DNA from 3 places in the Mesorhizobium sp. Cs1299R1N1 genome. Region 3 is predicted to be linked to each of the others. Evidence: riboswitches for the same ligand, from Rfam matches in the RefSeq annotation. Region 3 holds a riboswitch; each other region holds the start of a gene.
The links. A riboswitch is a leader RNA that binds a small molecule or an ion and turns the genes downstream of it on or off. The one in region 3 is predicted to bind thiamine pyrophosphate.
Positions count from the first base shown of each region.

Region 1 (3,328 bases), on a different contig from region 3:
TCGGCGATGATGTGGTTGAGGCCGGACAGGCCGATAGCCAGGAACCAGACAGCGGTCACCGGCCCGAACACCAGACCGACGCCGCCCGTGCCGAAGCGCTGTACCGCGAACAGCATGGCGAGAACGACCAGTGTCAGGGGCACGACATAAGGCTGGAACGTCGGCGTGACGACATCCATGCCCTCCACCGCCGACAGCACGGAAATCGCTGGCGTAATGACGGCATCGCCGAAAAACAGCGAGGCGCCGATGATGCCGATGCCGAGCATCACCGCCGAGCGCTTCGGAAAGCTGCCGCGCGCCAGCGCCATCAGCGACAGCACGCCACCCTCGCCGCGGTTGTCGGCGCGCAGCACGAACATGATGTATTTTACTGTAACTGTGATCGTGAGCGACCAGATGATCAGCGACAGGACGCCGAGAATATCTGTGCGATCAGCGACGTTGCCGCCCGACGAGGCATGCAGCGCTTCGCGGAGCGCATAGATCGGGCTGGTGCCGATATCGCCATAGACCACACCGAGTGCGCCAAGCATCAACAACTCAGTATTTTGAGACGAGCCGGGATGTCCCGCTAGTTCCTCAACGTCACAACTGTTGGCAGAATCCACGACAGCCATTCGTATGCTTCCCACGGGTGCTGTGCTCTACGGCCAACGCAATTCTGCATTTCCGAGGCACGCGTCCTTGCGACGGGTAGCCTCGGCCGATTGGGCGGTGCGACAAGGAGAGGGAGGAGCTCGCTGCACTGCCGCTATCGGCCGAGGCGTCTGGAAATTGCCAATCGGGACTGCCATGTTGAAGTCGGCTGGCATGTCACCAGCCCATTACTCCATCAACCAGCAAATTAGCAATTTTTAAGATTTAACTATGGATGAAACAAGATTACGTCATTAAACTGATGTCGATTGAACTGCTATGCCGAAGTAATATTTTCATTAAGTCACGAGTTCCTGGATATTATCGAGCTACAACTATCAACGAGCAATTTATGAAAGTCAATATCTTCATGGTTTCAGATGTAGCATTTCGATCGGTTTGTCATAGACCATGAGCATTTCACCGCCCCCCGCGACTACAGAATCGAGCGCGGACCGAGCCGGTCCGAGTCCTGTTTATACAACCCTTCCTTCTGGCTTCGACCTACCGCCCTGGACCGAATGCGCTTGACAAAAGGCCACCGGCTCGGTCCAATTGACCCATTCACCAGGGGAGTCCCGGCAAGGGGCTGAGATACTGCTGGCTTTCGCGGCGCAGTGACCCGTTGAACCTGATCCAGTTCATACTGGCGTAGGGACGGTGCAAGCGCTTTGCGGGAGTTCATCCCCGAAGACCTGTTTCGAACAGGTCGACCAAGGTGTCTTTTCATCCTTCCGGCACAGAACTGGGTCTCCATTGCAAATGAGCAAAGGAGCCTCAAATGAATGCCTTGACCCCCGCAGTTTCGACGGGACCGCTACCCGCCTCACGCAAGATACACAAGCAAGGCACCCTCCACCCGCAGATCAGGGTGCCGATGCGCGAAATCTCCGTCCACCCGACCGCCGGCGAACCGCCTGTGACGGTCTATGATCCATCCGGCCCCTACACTGATCAAACGGTCGAAACGAGTATAGAGAAAGGCCTCGCCCGGCTTCGGCACGAATGGATTACGGCTCGTGGCGATGTCGAATTCTACGATGGCCGCGACATCACGCCGGAAGACAACGGATTTGCGACTGGCGCGCGCCTGACGCCGGAATTTCCCATTCGCAATCGGCCGCTCAGGGCCAACGCAGACAAGGCGGTGACCCAGCTTGCCTATGCCCGCGCCGGCATCATCACGCCCGAAATGGAATTCGTCGCCATTCGCGAGAACCTTGGACGCGAAAGCCTGCGCGGCAAGCTGCAGCGGGACGGCGAGGCCTTCGGTGCGGCGATCCCCGATTTTGTCACGCCGGAATTCGTGCGTGACGAGGTAGCGCGGGGGCGGGCAATCATTCCCGCCAACATCAACCATCCCGAAAGCGAGCCGATGATCATCGGCCGCAATTTCCTGGTCAAGATCAACGCCAATATCGGCAACTCTGCTGTCACCTCCTCAATGACTGAGGAGGTCGAAAAGATGGTCTGGGCGACCCGCTGGGGCGCCGACACGGTCATGGATCTGTCGACCGGTCGCAACATCCACAACATTCGCGAATGGATCGTTCGCAACTCGCCGGTGCCGATCGGCACCGTGCCGCTCTACCAGGCGCTGGAGAAGGTGGGCGGCATCGCCGAGGACCTGAACTGGGAGGTCTATCGCGACACGCTGATCGAGCAGGCCGAGCAGGGCGTCGACTATTTCACCATCCACGCCGGCGTTCGGCTGCATTACATTCCACTCACGGTCGAGCGGGTTACCGGCATCGTCAGCCGGGGCGGTTCGATCATGGCGAAATGGTGCCTGCACCATCACCGGGAAAGCTTCCTCTATGAGCATTTCGAGGAGATCTGCGACATCGCCAGAGCCTATGACGTCTCATTTTCGCTCGGCGACGGACTTCGTCCGGGCTCGATCGCCGACGCCAATGATGCCGCGCAATTCGCCGAACTGGAGACGCTTGGCGAACTGACGAAGATCGCCTGGGCCAAGGACTGCCAGGTGATGATCGAGGGCCCGGGCCACGTTCCCATGCACAAGATTAAGGAGAACATGGACAAGCAACTCGCAATCTGCGGCGAAGCACCTTTTTATACCCTCGGGCCGCTGACGACGGACATCGCCCCGGGTTACGACCACATCACGTCCGGCATCGGTGCGGCCATGATCGGCTGGTTCGGCACCGCCATGCTCTGTTATGTGACGCCGAAGGAGCATCTCGGTCTGCCGGACCGCAACGACGTCAAAACCGGCGTCATCACCTACAAAATTGCCGCGCACGCGGCCGACTTGGCGAAAGGCCACCCGGCGGCGAAAACCAGGGATGATGCCCTTTCTCGCGCCCGTTTCGAGTTCCGCTGGGAGGACCAGTTCAACCTGTCGCTCGATCCGGAAACCGCGCGTTCCTTTCACGACGAGACCTTGCCCAAGGAGGCGCACAAGGTCGCGCATTTCTGCTCGATGTGCGGGCCGAAATTCTGCTCGATGCGCATCTCCCACGACATCCGCGCCGAAGCGCAGAAGGAGGGGATGGCGGCGATGGCGGAAAAATACCGCGCGGGCGGCGATCTCTATATGCCGGTGAGTGACACCACGCCCGAGGTGCCGGAGCCGTCATGAGGGTGCTGGTCAAGGGGGCCGGCGTCGCCGGCCTCACCGCGGCCTTCGAGCTCACCACTCGCGGCGCGGCGGTCACCGTCGCTG
Region 1 is NZ_JAPYKR010000002.1:677,556-680,883, reverse strand. Features, by position in the region: gene O7A70_RS06625 (potassium transporter Kup) at 1-536, opposite strand, end outside; TPP riboswitch at 1,199-1,315, shown strand; gene thiC (phosphomethylpyrimidine synthase ThiC) at 1,421-3,244, shown strand; gene thiO (glycine oxidase ThiO) at 3,241-3,328, shown strand, end outside.
Region 1: it holds a riboswitch for thiamine pyrophosphate, as region 3 does, so the genes downstream of both, thiC (phosphomethylpyrimidine synthase ThiC) here and O7A70_RS24455 (YkoF family thiamine/hydroxymethylpyrimidine-binding protein) in region 3, are expected to answer to the same signal.

Region 2 (3,328 bases), on a different contig from region 3:
GGCCGTAGAGCGCCAGGATGCCAAGCGCCGCGACGATCGCCGGCAGCGCCAGCGGCACGGCGAAGAGCTGCAGGATGAAGGCGCGGCCGGGGAAACGTGGATGCCGCGACAGCGCCCGCGCCACGAACAGGGCAGGCCCGACCGAGAGCAGCGTCGACAGGGCCGCCTGCCAGAGCGTGAAGCGCACGACACGGAAGAGGTAAGGATCGAAGGCGGCCCAGGCGCCGGAAAAATCGTGCGCGCCTTCGACTAGCAGCCCGGCAAAAGCGCCTCCGATCAGCAGCGAGGTTGCGGCAAGCGCGACAATGCCGGCTGTGATGCGGGGGTCAGAGCGCGTTTTTGCACTGAGAACCAACGTCGACTTGGGAAACATTGTGTTCCTTGGCGGTCATCTCACGAGACTAGCCCACAAAACCTACTTGCTCATCACCGCCAGCCATTCGTCCACCCAGGCCTTGCGGTTGGCCGCGACTTCCTCGGGGCTGAACAGCAAGGTCTTGGTCGGCTTGACCAGTTTGTCGAAGGCAGGGTTGAGCGGCTTGTCGGTCTTGCCGGCCGGGAACATCCAGTTGGTCTCCGGGATGGCGTCCTGGAATTTCGGCCCGGTCATGAAAGCCATGAACTTGGCCGCCAGCGGGTTCTTGGCGCCTGTCGTGGTGATGCCGGCGACTTCGATCTGCAGGTACTCGCCCTCTTCGAAGGATGCCGCCTGGTAGCGCTCGGTGTTCTCGGCGACCATGTGGTAGGCCGGCGAGGTGGTGTAGGACAGCACCATCGGCGCCTCGCCCTTGGTGAACAGGCCATAGGCCTCGCTCCAGCCCGGCGTCACGGTCAGCACCTTGGCCTTGAGCTTGGCCCAGGCTTCCGGCGCCTTGTCGCCATAGACCGACTTCACCCACAACAGCAGGCCGAGACCGGGCGTCGACGTGCGCGGATCCTGAATGACGATCTTGTCATTGGCACTGCCCTCGACCAGGTCCTTCAGGCTTTTCGGCGGCGTCTTCAGTTTTTCGGTATCGTAGACGACAGCGAAATAGCCATAGTCGAAGGGGACGAAAGTATCGTCGCTCCAGCCGCCCGGCACATTGACATCGCTCACCGCGCCGTGCGGCGCGAACAGGCCCGACGCCTTGGCATCGGCGGTGAGATTGGTGTCGAGGCCGAGCACGATATCGGCCTTGGTCGAAGCGCCTTCCAGCTTGACGCGGTTGAGCAGCGCCACGCCATCGGCGACCGAGACGAACTCGACATCGCAGCCACATTCGGCTTCGAATTCCTTCTTCACCACCGGGCCTGGACCCCAGTCGGCGGTGAAGCTCTCATAGGTGTAGACGGTGAGCTTGTCCTTGGCCAAAGCCGGCCCGGACAGGGTCACTACCGTGGCCGCGATGAGGGAATATAAAAGCGTGCGCATCGGCGCCTCCTTCGTTTGCGTTGAAAGGAATTGAGGCGTCGGATTGTCCGAAACGTCTAATCCCTCCGCCGGTACAAACCGGATCAGGTTCAGCGGGTTGGCGAGACTGCCTCTCAGCCGGCCCGCGAAAGTCGCGTCCGGCACCCCGTTAGAGCGTTTCGACACATAAGCCCGGCCGATGGGACACGCAAGTGGGAGTTTGCCGCCTTCCGTTTCCAGTGCCGGGCTGGTAAGGGCGACGGGATATGAGCACATTCACCATCCTGCTTGGCGGCGACCTCATCCGCACGCCCCGGCTCGACCGCCAGGTCGAAGGCTCGCGCGTCATCGCCGCCGACGCCGGCATCGGCCATGCGCGGATGCTGGGCCTTGTGCCGGAACTGTGGGTCGGTGATTTCGATTCCGTACCAGCCGATCTGCCGGAAGATCTCGCCGCCGTGCCCAGGCAGACCTTCCCGGCGGAAAAGGACAAGACCGACGGCGAACTGGCGATCGCGGCAGCCCTTGAACGCGGGGCGACGCGCCTTGTGCTGGCGGGCGCCTTCGGCGGCAAGCGCGCCGACCACGCCTTCCTGCACCTGGCGCTTGGCCTGCGGCTGGCCGAGGCCGGAACGGATGTGCTTCTGACCAGCGGTGCCGAGGAAGCTGTCCCCTTGCTGCTCGGCAGGGCCAGCTTCGATTATGCCGACGGCACGCTGTTTTCGATCCTTGGCTTCTCCGAACTCTCCGGCCTGACCGTCACCGGCGCCAAATGGCCGCTCGACAAGGTCGAGGTGGCTTTCGGTTCGTCGTTGACCATTTCCAACGAGGTCAAGGGCCGCCTCGACGTCGCGCTTGGCCATGGCCGAGCGCTGCTGCTCGCCCATCCCTATCCATTGCCTGAAAGCTGACATGGCCCCGCCTCTTCTCAATCTCGACGGGATAAAACTGACTTTTGGCGGCACGCCGCTGCTCGACGGCGCCGCCTTGACCGCGTCGACCGGCGACAAGATCGCGCTGGTCGGCCGCAACGGGTCCGGCAAGTCGACGCTGCTCAAGATCGCCGCCGGCCTGATCGAACCGCAGGACGGCGAGGTGTTCCGCCAGCCTTCCGCGACAGTGCGCTATCTGCCGCAAATGCCCGACATGGACGGCTTTGCGAACGTGCGGGCCTATGTCGAAGCCGGGCTCGGGCCAGCCGACGATCCCTACCGCGCCAGCTATCTGATGGAGCATCTCGGCCTGTCGGGCGAGGAACGGCCAGGCGACCTGTCCGGCGGCGAGGCCAGGCGCGCCGCGCTTGCCCGTGTCATGGCGCCAGAGCCCGACATCCTGCTACTTGATGAGCCGACGAACCATCTCGATTTGTCTGTCATCGAATGGCTGGAAGAGGAGCTCGTCCGGACTTCCTCGGCGCTCATCGTCATTTCGCATGACCGCCGCTTCCTTGAACGCGTGTCGCGCGCCACCGTCTGGCTCGACCGTGGCCAGACCCGCAGGCTGGACAAGGGCTTTGGCCATTTCGAGGAATGGCGCGACCTAGTGCTGGAAGAGGAAGAGCGCGAGCAGCACAAGCTCGGCCGCCAGATCGTGCGCGAGGAGCACTGGCTGCGCTATGGCGTGACGGCGCGGCGCAAGCGCAACATGCGCCGATTGGGCGAACTGCAGACCATGCGCCAGCGCTTTCGCGGCCATCGCGGCGCCGAAGGCTCCGCGACCATGGTGGCAAGCGACGCCGCCGAATCCGGCAAGCTGGTGATCGAAGCCAAGAACATCGAGAAGAGCTTTGGTGATCTCACCGTGGTCAAGGGGTTCTCGACCCGCATCCAGCGCGGCGACCGCGTCGGTCTTGTCGGGCCGAACGGAGCCGGCAAGACGACGCTCCTGAAGATGCTGACCGGCGAATTGGCGCCGGACGCAGGATCGGTGCGGCTC
Region 2 is NZ_JAPYKR010000014.1:2,070-5,397, reverse strand. Features, by position in the region: gene thiP (thiamine/thiamine pyrophosphate ABC transporter permease) at 1-373, opposite strand, end outside; gene thiB (thiamine ABC transporter substrate binding subunit) at 416-1,414, opposite strand; TPP riboswitch at 1,458-1,572, opposite strand; gene O7A70_RS26495 (thiamine diphosphokinase) at 1,660-2,304, shown strand; gene O7A70_RS26490 (ABC-F family ATP-binding cassette domain-containing protein) at 2,306-3,328, shown strand, end outside.
Region 2: it holds a riboswitch for thiamine pyrophosphate, as region 3 does, so the genes downstream of both, thiB (thiamine ABC transporter substrate binding subunit) here and O7A70_RS24455 (YkoF family thiamine/hydroxymethylpyrimidine-binding protein) in region 3, are expected to answer to the same signal.

Region 3 (3,328 bases):
GCCTGCCGTGATCGTCGAGCGGCGCGCCGTCGAAGAACATCTCACCCTCGGCATGCTCGGCGCCGGTCAAAAGCTGGAACAGCGTCGACTTGCCGGCACCCGAAGGCCCAAGGATCGAGACGAATTCGCCGGCATCCACGCGCAGTGAAATGTCGGCGAGCACTTCGAGCCCGCCAAAGGCCTTGCGCATATGCCGCAATTCGAGCCGGCTCATGCTTGCGGGCCTTTTCCGGCGGCTTGCCTGCCAGCGGCTTGTTCCCAGGGCATGGCAAGACGCTGGAGCAGCGCCGTCAGTCCGAACAGGACGAGGGTGAGCGCGGCGCTGACGCCGACGGCGGCGAGCACCAGGTCGGGACGGAAATTGTTCTTCGCGTTGAGCATGTAGATGCCCAGCCCTTTGGCCGCGCCCGCATATTCGGCGAAGATGGCGCCGACGACGGCGTAGGTGATGGAGATCTTGAGGCCCGCGAAGAAATAAGGCAGCGCCGAAGGCAACCGTGCCAGCATGAAGACCCGCCAGCGCCCTGCTCCCATGGCGCGCAGCATCTGGCCGATCTCGACCTCGGTCGCCTCGTAGCCCTGTACGAGGGCCACCAGCATCGGGAAGAAGGTGACCAGCGCCACCAGCATGATCTTGGGCGTCAGCCCGAAACCGAACCAAAGCACCACCAATGGCGCGATGGCGACCAGCGGCAAAGTCTGGCTGACGATAAACACGGGAAACAGCGCGCGCCGCAAAGGCTGGAAGAAGTCGACCAGCATCGACAGCGCGAAGGCGGCGCTGAGCGAACAGGCAAAACCGATCAGCGTGGCGCGGATGGTGGGAATGGCATTGTCGAGCAGCGCGTCACGATTGAGCATCGCCTGTTCGAAGACGCGCGAGGGCGCCGGCAGAACCGTCGGCTTGATGCCGGAATGGTTTGCGTAGAGTTCCCAAGCCACGAGCACCAGACCGATCGTTATCACGGCCGGCGCTGCCTGGGCGAAGAAGCCCGCGAGTTGACGCGGGTTGAATGACGATGAAACCACGAGAGGATAACCTTGACGGCGCGCGCGCTTCGGCGCGAGCGGTTCAGACGGCAGTGGGACTGTTGGCCGAAACCGTGACGTCGAGGGTTACGTGGCCGGCGCCTGGCCCGAAGCGGCAGAACGCTTCATCGAGCGCCGAGAAGATCGCGCCGGCATCGCCGCGCAGCTTGGTGCAGAAATTCTTGGAGCGATCGTAGACGCCGGACTGCTTCAGGAAATCGATGCAGCCATAGATCTCGTCCATGTGATCGTCCGTGCCCATCACATAGAGCGAGAACTGCGCGGCCGCTGGCTGGCCAGTGACGGGCGCGCCGCGCACGGCGGTGATGGCCGCTTGCTTGCGTGGTCCGAGTGGCCCGGCGGGTCCGCCGAACGTGTCGGAGCGGCAGATTGGATCGTCCGGCTCCCCCGGACAGCCACGCGAAATGGTGGCCGACAGCACGCAATGCTTGCCGCTGCCGGACGCAGCCACGAAAAGGTCGCGCAGCGCCGGGAACAACACCTCGGGGGGCCCGACCAGCAGGGTCGAGATGTCGTCGGTCTCGATCCTGAGCTTGTCGCGATACGGATCGAGCGCGCCGAGCGCACCAAGGATGACGCCGACAAAATCGTCGGCCATTGGATATAGGGAAACCTGTGCACCTGAAAACATCGCCCGCCTCGCTCCGCTGGTATTACCCAGATCAGCTTCTAGGGTCTGTGGGCTTGCCGCCCCCGTCTCAGCCCCGACCGTACGGAGCACCCCTGTGGATGGCGGCGTTAAAGCACCATTCGATCGGTTGGGGAAGCTGTTTTTTCAGCAAGCTGCGCCAAAAGCATTGCGCCAGCGCAGACGCAACCGGGTGCCGCCGGCTCGGAAATTTGTCTGAAACCTTCGCAATGCCGAGGGGTTGTCCCACCAGACGCAATCGCAGGAAAAGTGTGAAGCGGTTTCTGGCCGGAATTGCGTCAAAACAAAGAGATAGAGCGGTCAGTTGCTTCCGCGAAGCCCGTGAACCGCTCTGGCGACGAATTCATAGAAATGGAGACAAACCATGCTTATGAAAATCCTCGCGGCTTCGGCCTTCACCATTGCCCTTGCAACATCCGCCATGGCGCAAAGCAATAGCGCAGCCGGCGCGGATCGGCCCGGCGGCAGCGGCAAGTCGGTCACTGTGGACCCAGCTACCCCCAATACAATCGATCCGGGCGCAACCAACAGCACGACCATCGCGCCGGGTGACATGAATTCCAACGCGGACCAGAATTGCCCGAACAACCCGCAGGGCGCGCAGAGGGATGCCAATGGCAATGCGACCGAGCCGACCGTTAACGACAGCAACTGCGGGAAATAGTTTTCGAAGCATGGAAATCGCGGACTGAGGTTCCGCGATTTCCATGCGCATCGATTTCAGTGTCCGCCACGACCGGCCGGCGGCACCCCTCGCGCCGATTCGAACTGTCAACCGCCGGACGGTGGTTAACACCGCTATTGATATGGTCTTGTGGCAACCAGCGGGAGCTTCTGCCCGCCGCCAAAAAATCTTATGAAACTGCCTTTTCGCGAACCGGCAGTTTCCAGCTTGGCCTGATGAAATGGCAGGTGTAGCCGTTGGGATATTTCTCCAGATAATCCTGGTGCTCGGGCTCGGCCTCCCAGAACGCACCGACCGGCGCGAGCTCGGTGACAACCTTGCCGGGCCACAGGCCGGAGGCATCGACATCGGCGATGGTGTCCTCCGCCACACGCTTCTGCTCCTCGCTGGTGTAGTAGGTTGCCGAGCGATAGCTCATGCCGACATCGTTGCCCTGGCGGTTGCGCGTCGTCGGATCGTGGATCTGGAAGAAGAATTCCAGAAGCTGGCGGAAGCTGATTTTCCCCGGATCGAAGGTGATCTCGATGGCTTCGGCATGCGTGCCATGATTGCGATAGGTGGCGTTCGGCACGTCGCCGCCGCTGTAGCCGACACGGGTGGCGAGGACGCCCGGGAAGCGCCGGATCAGATCCTGCATGCCCCAGAAGCAGCCACCGGCAAGCACTGCACGTTCGCTCGAAGTCGCCATGTAACGTCTCCTCAAAAGGCAATCCCAGGAAAAGTGTAGCGGCTTTCCCCGGGGAATTGCGCGACATCAAATTTGGATATCCCCATAAATGGGCATTGTCGCCTGGTTCGTCCAGTCAGACGAGCGGCCATTCGGTCATACCGATGGAAGGCGCCCCTAACGAACCGGCGCATGACACTGCCCGCCTTAGACGCGCGGATGCCGGGTCCGGCTGCTGGCGGCAACCGGCAGATATCGCGTACCAGGCGGAATGGCG
Region 3 is NZ_JAPYKR010000012.1:26,671-29,998, reverse strand. Features, by position in the region: gene O7A70_RS24465 (ABC transporter ATP-binding protein) at 1-214, opposite strand, end outside; gene O7A70_RS24460 (ABC transporter permease) at 211-966, opposite strand; gene O7A70_RS24455 (YkoF family thiamine/hydroxymethylpyrimidine-binding protein) at 1,073-1,681, opposite strand; TPP riboswitch at 1,672-1,785, opposite strand; gene O7A70_RS24450 (hypothetical protein) at 2,064-2,363, shown strand; gene msrA (peptide-methionine (S)-S-oxide reductase MsrA) at 2,554-3,072, opposite strand; gene O7A70_RS24440 (glycosyltransferase family 39 protein) at 3,259-3,328, opposite strand, start outside.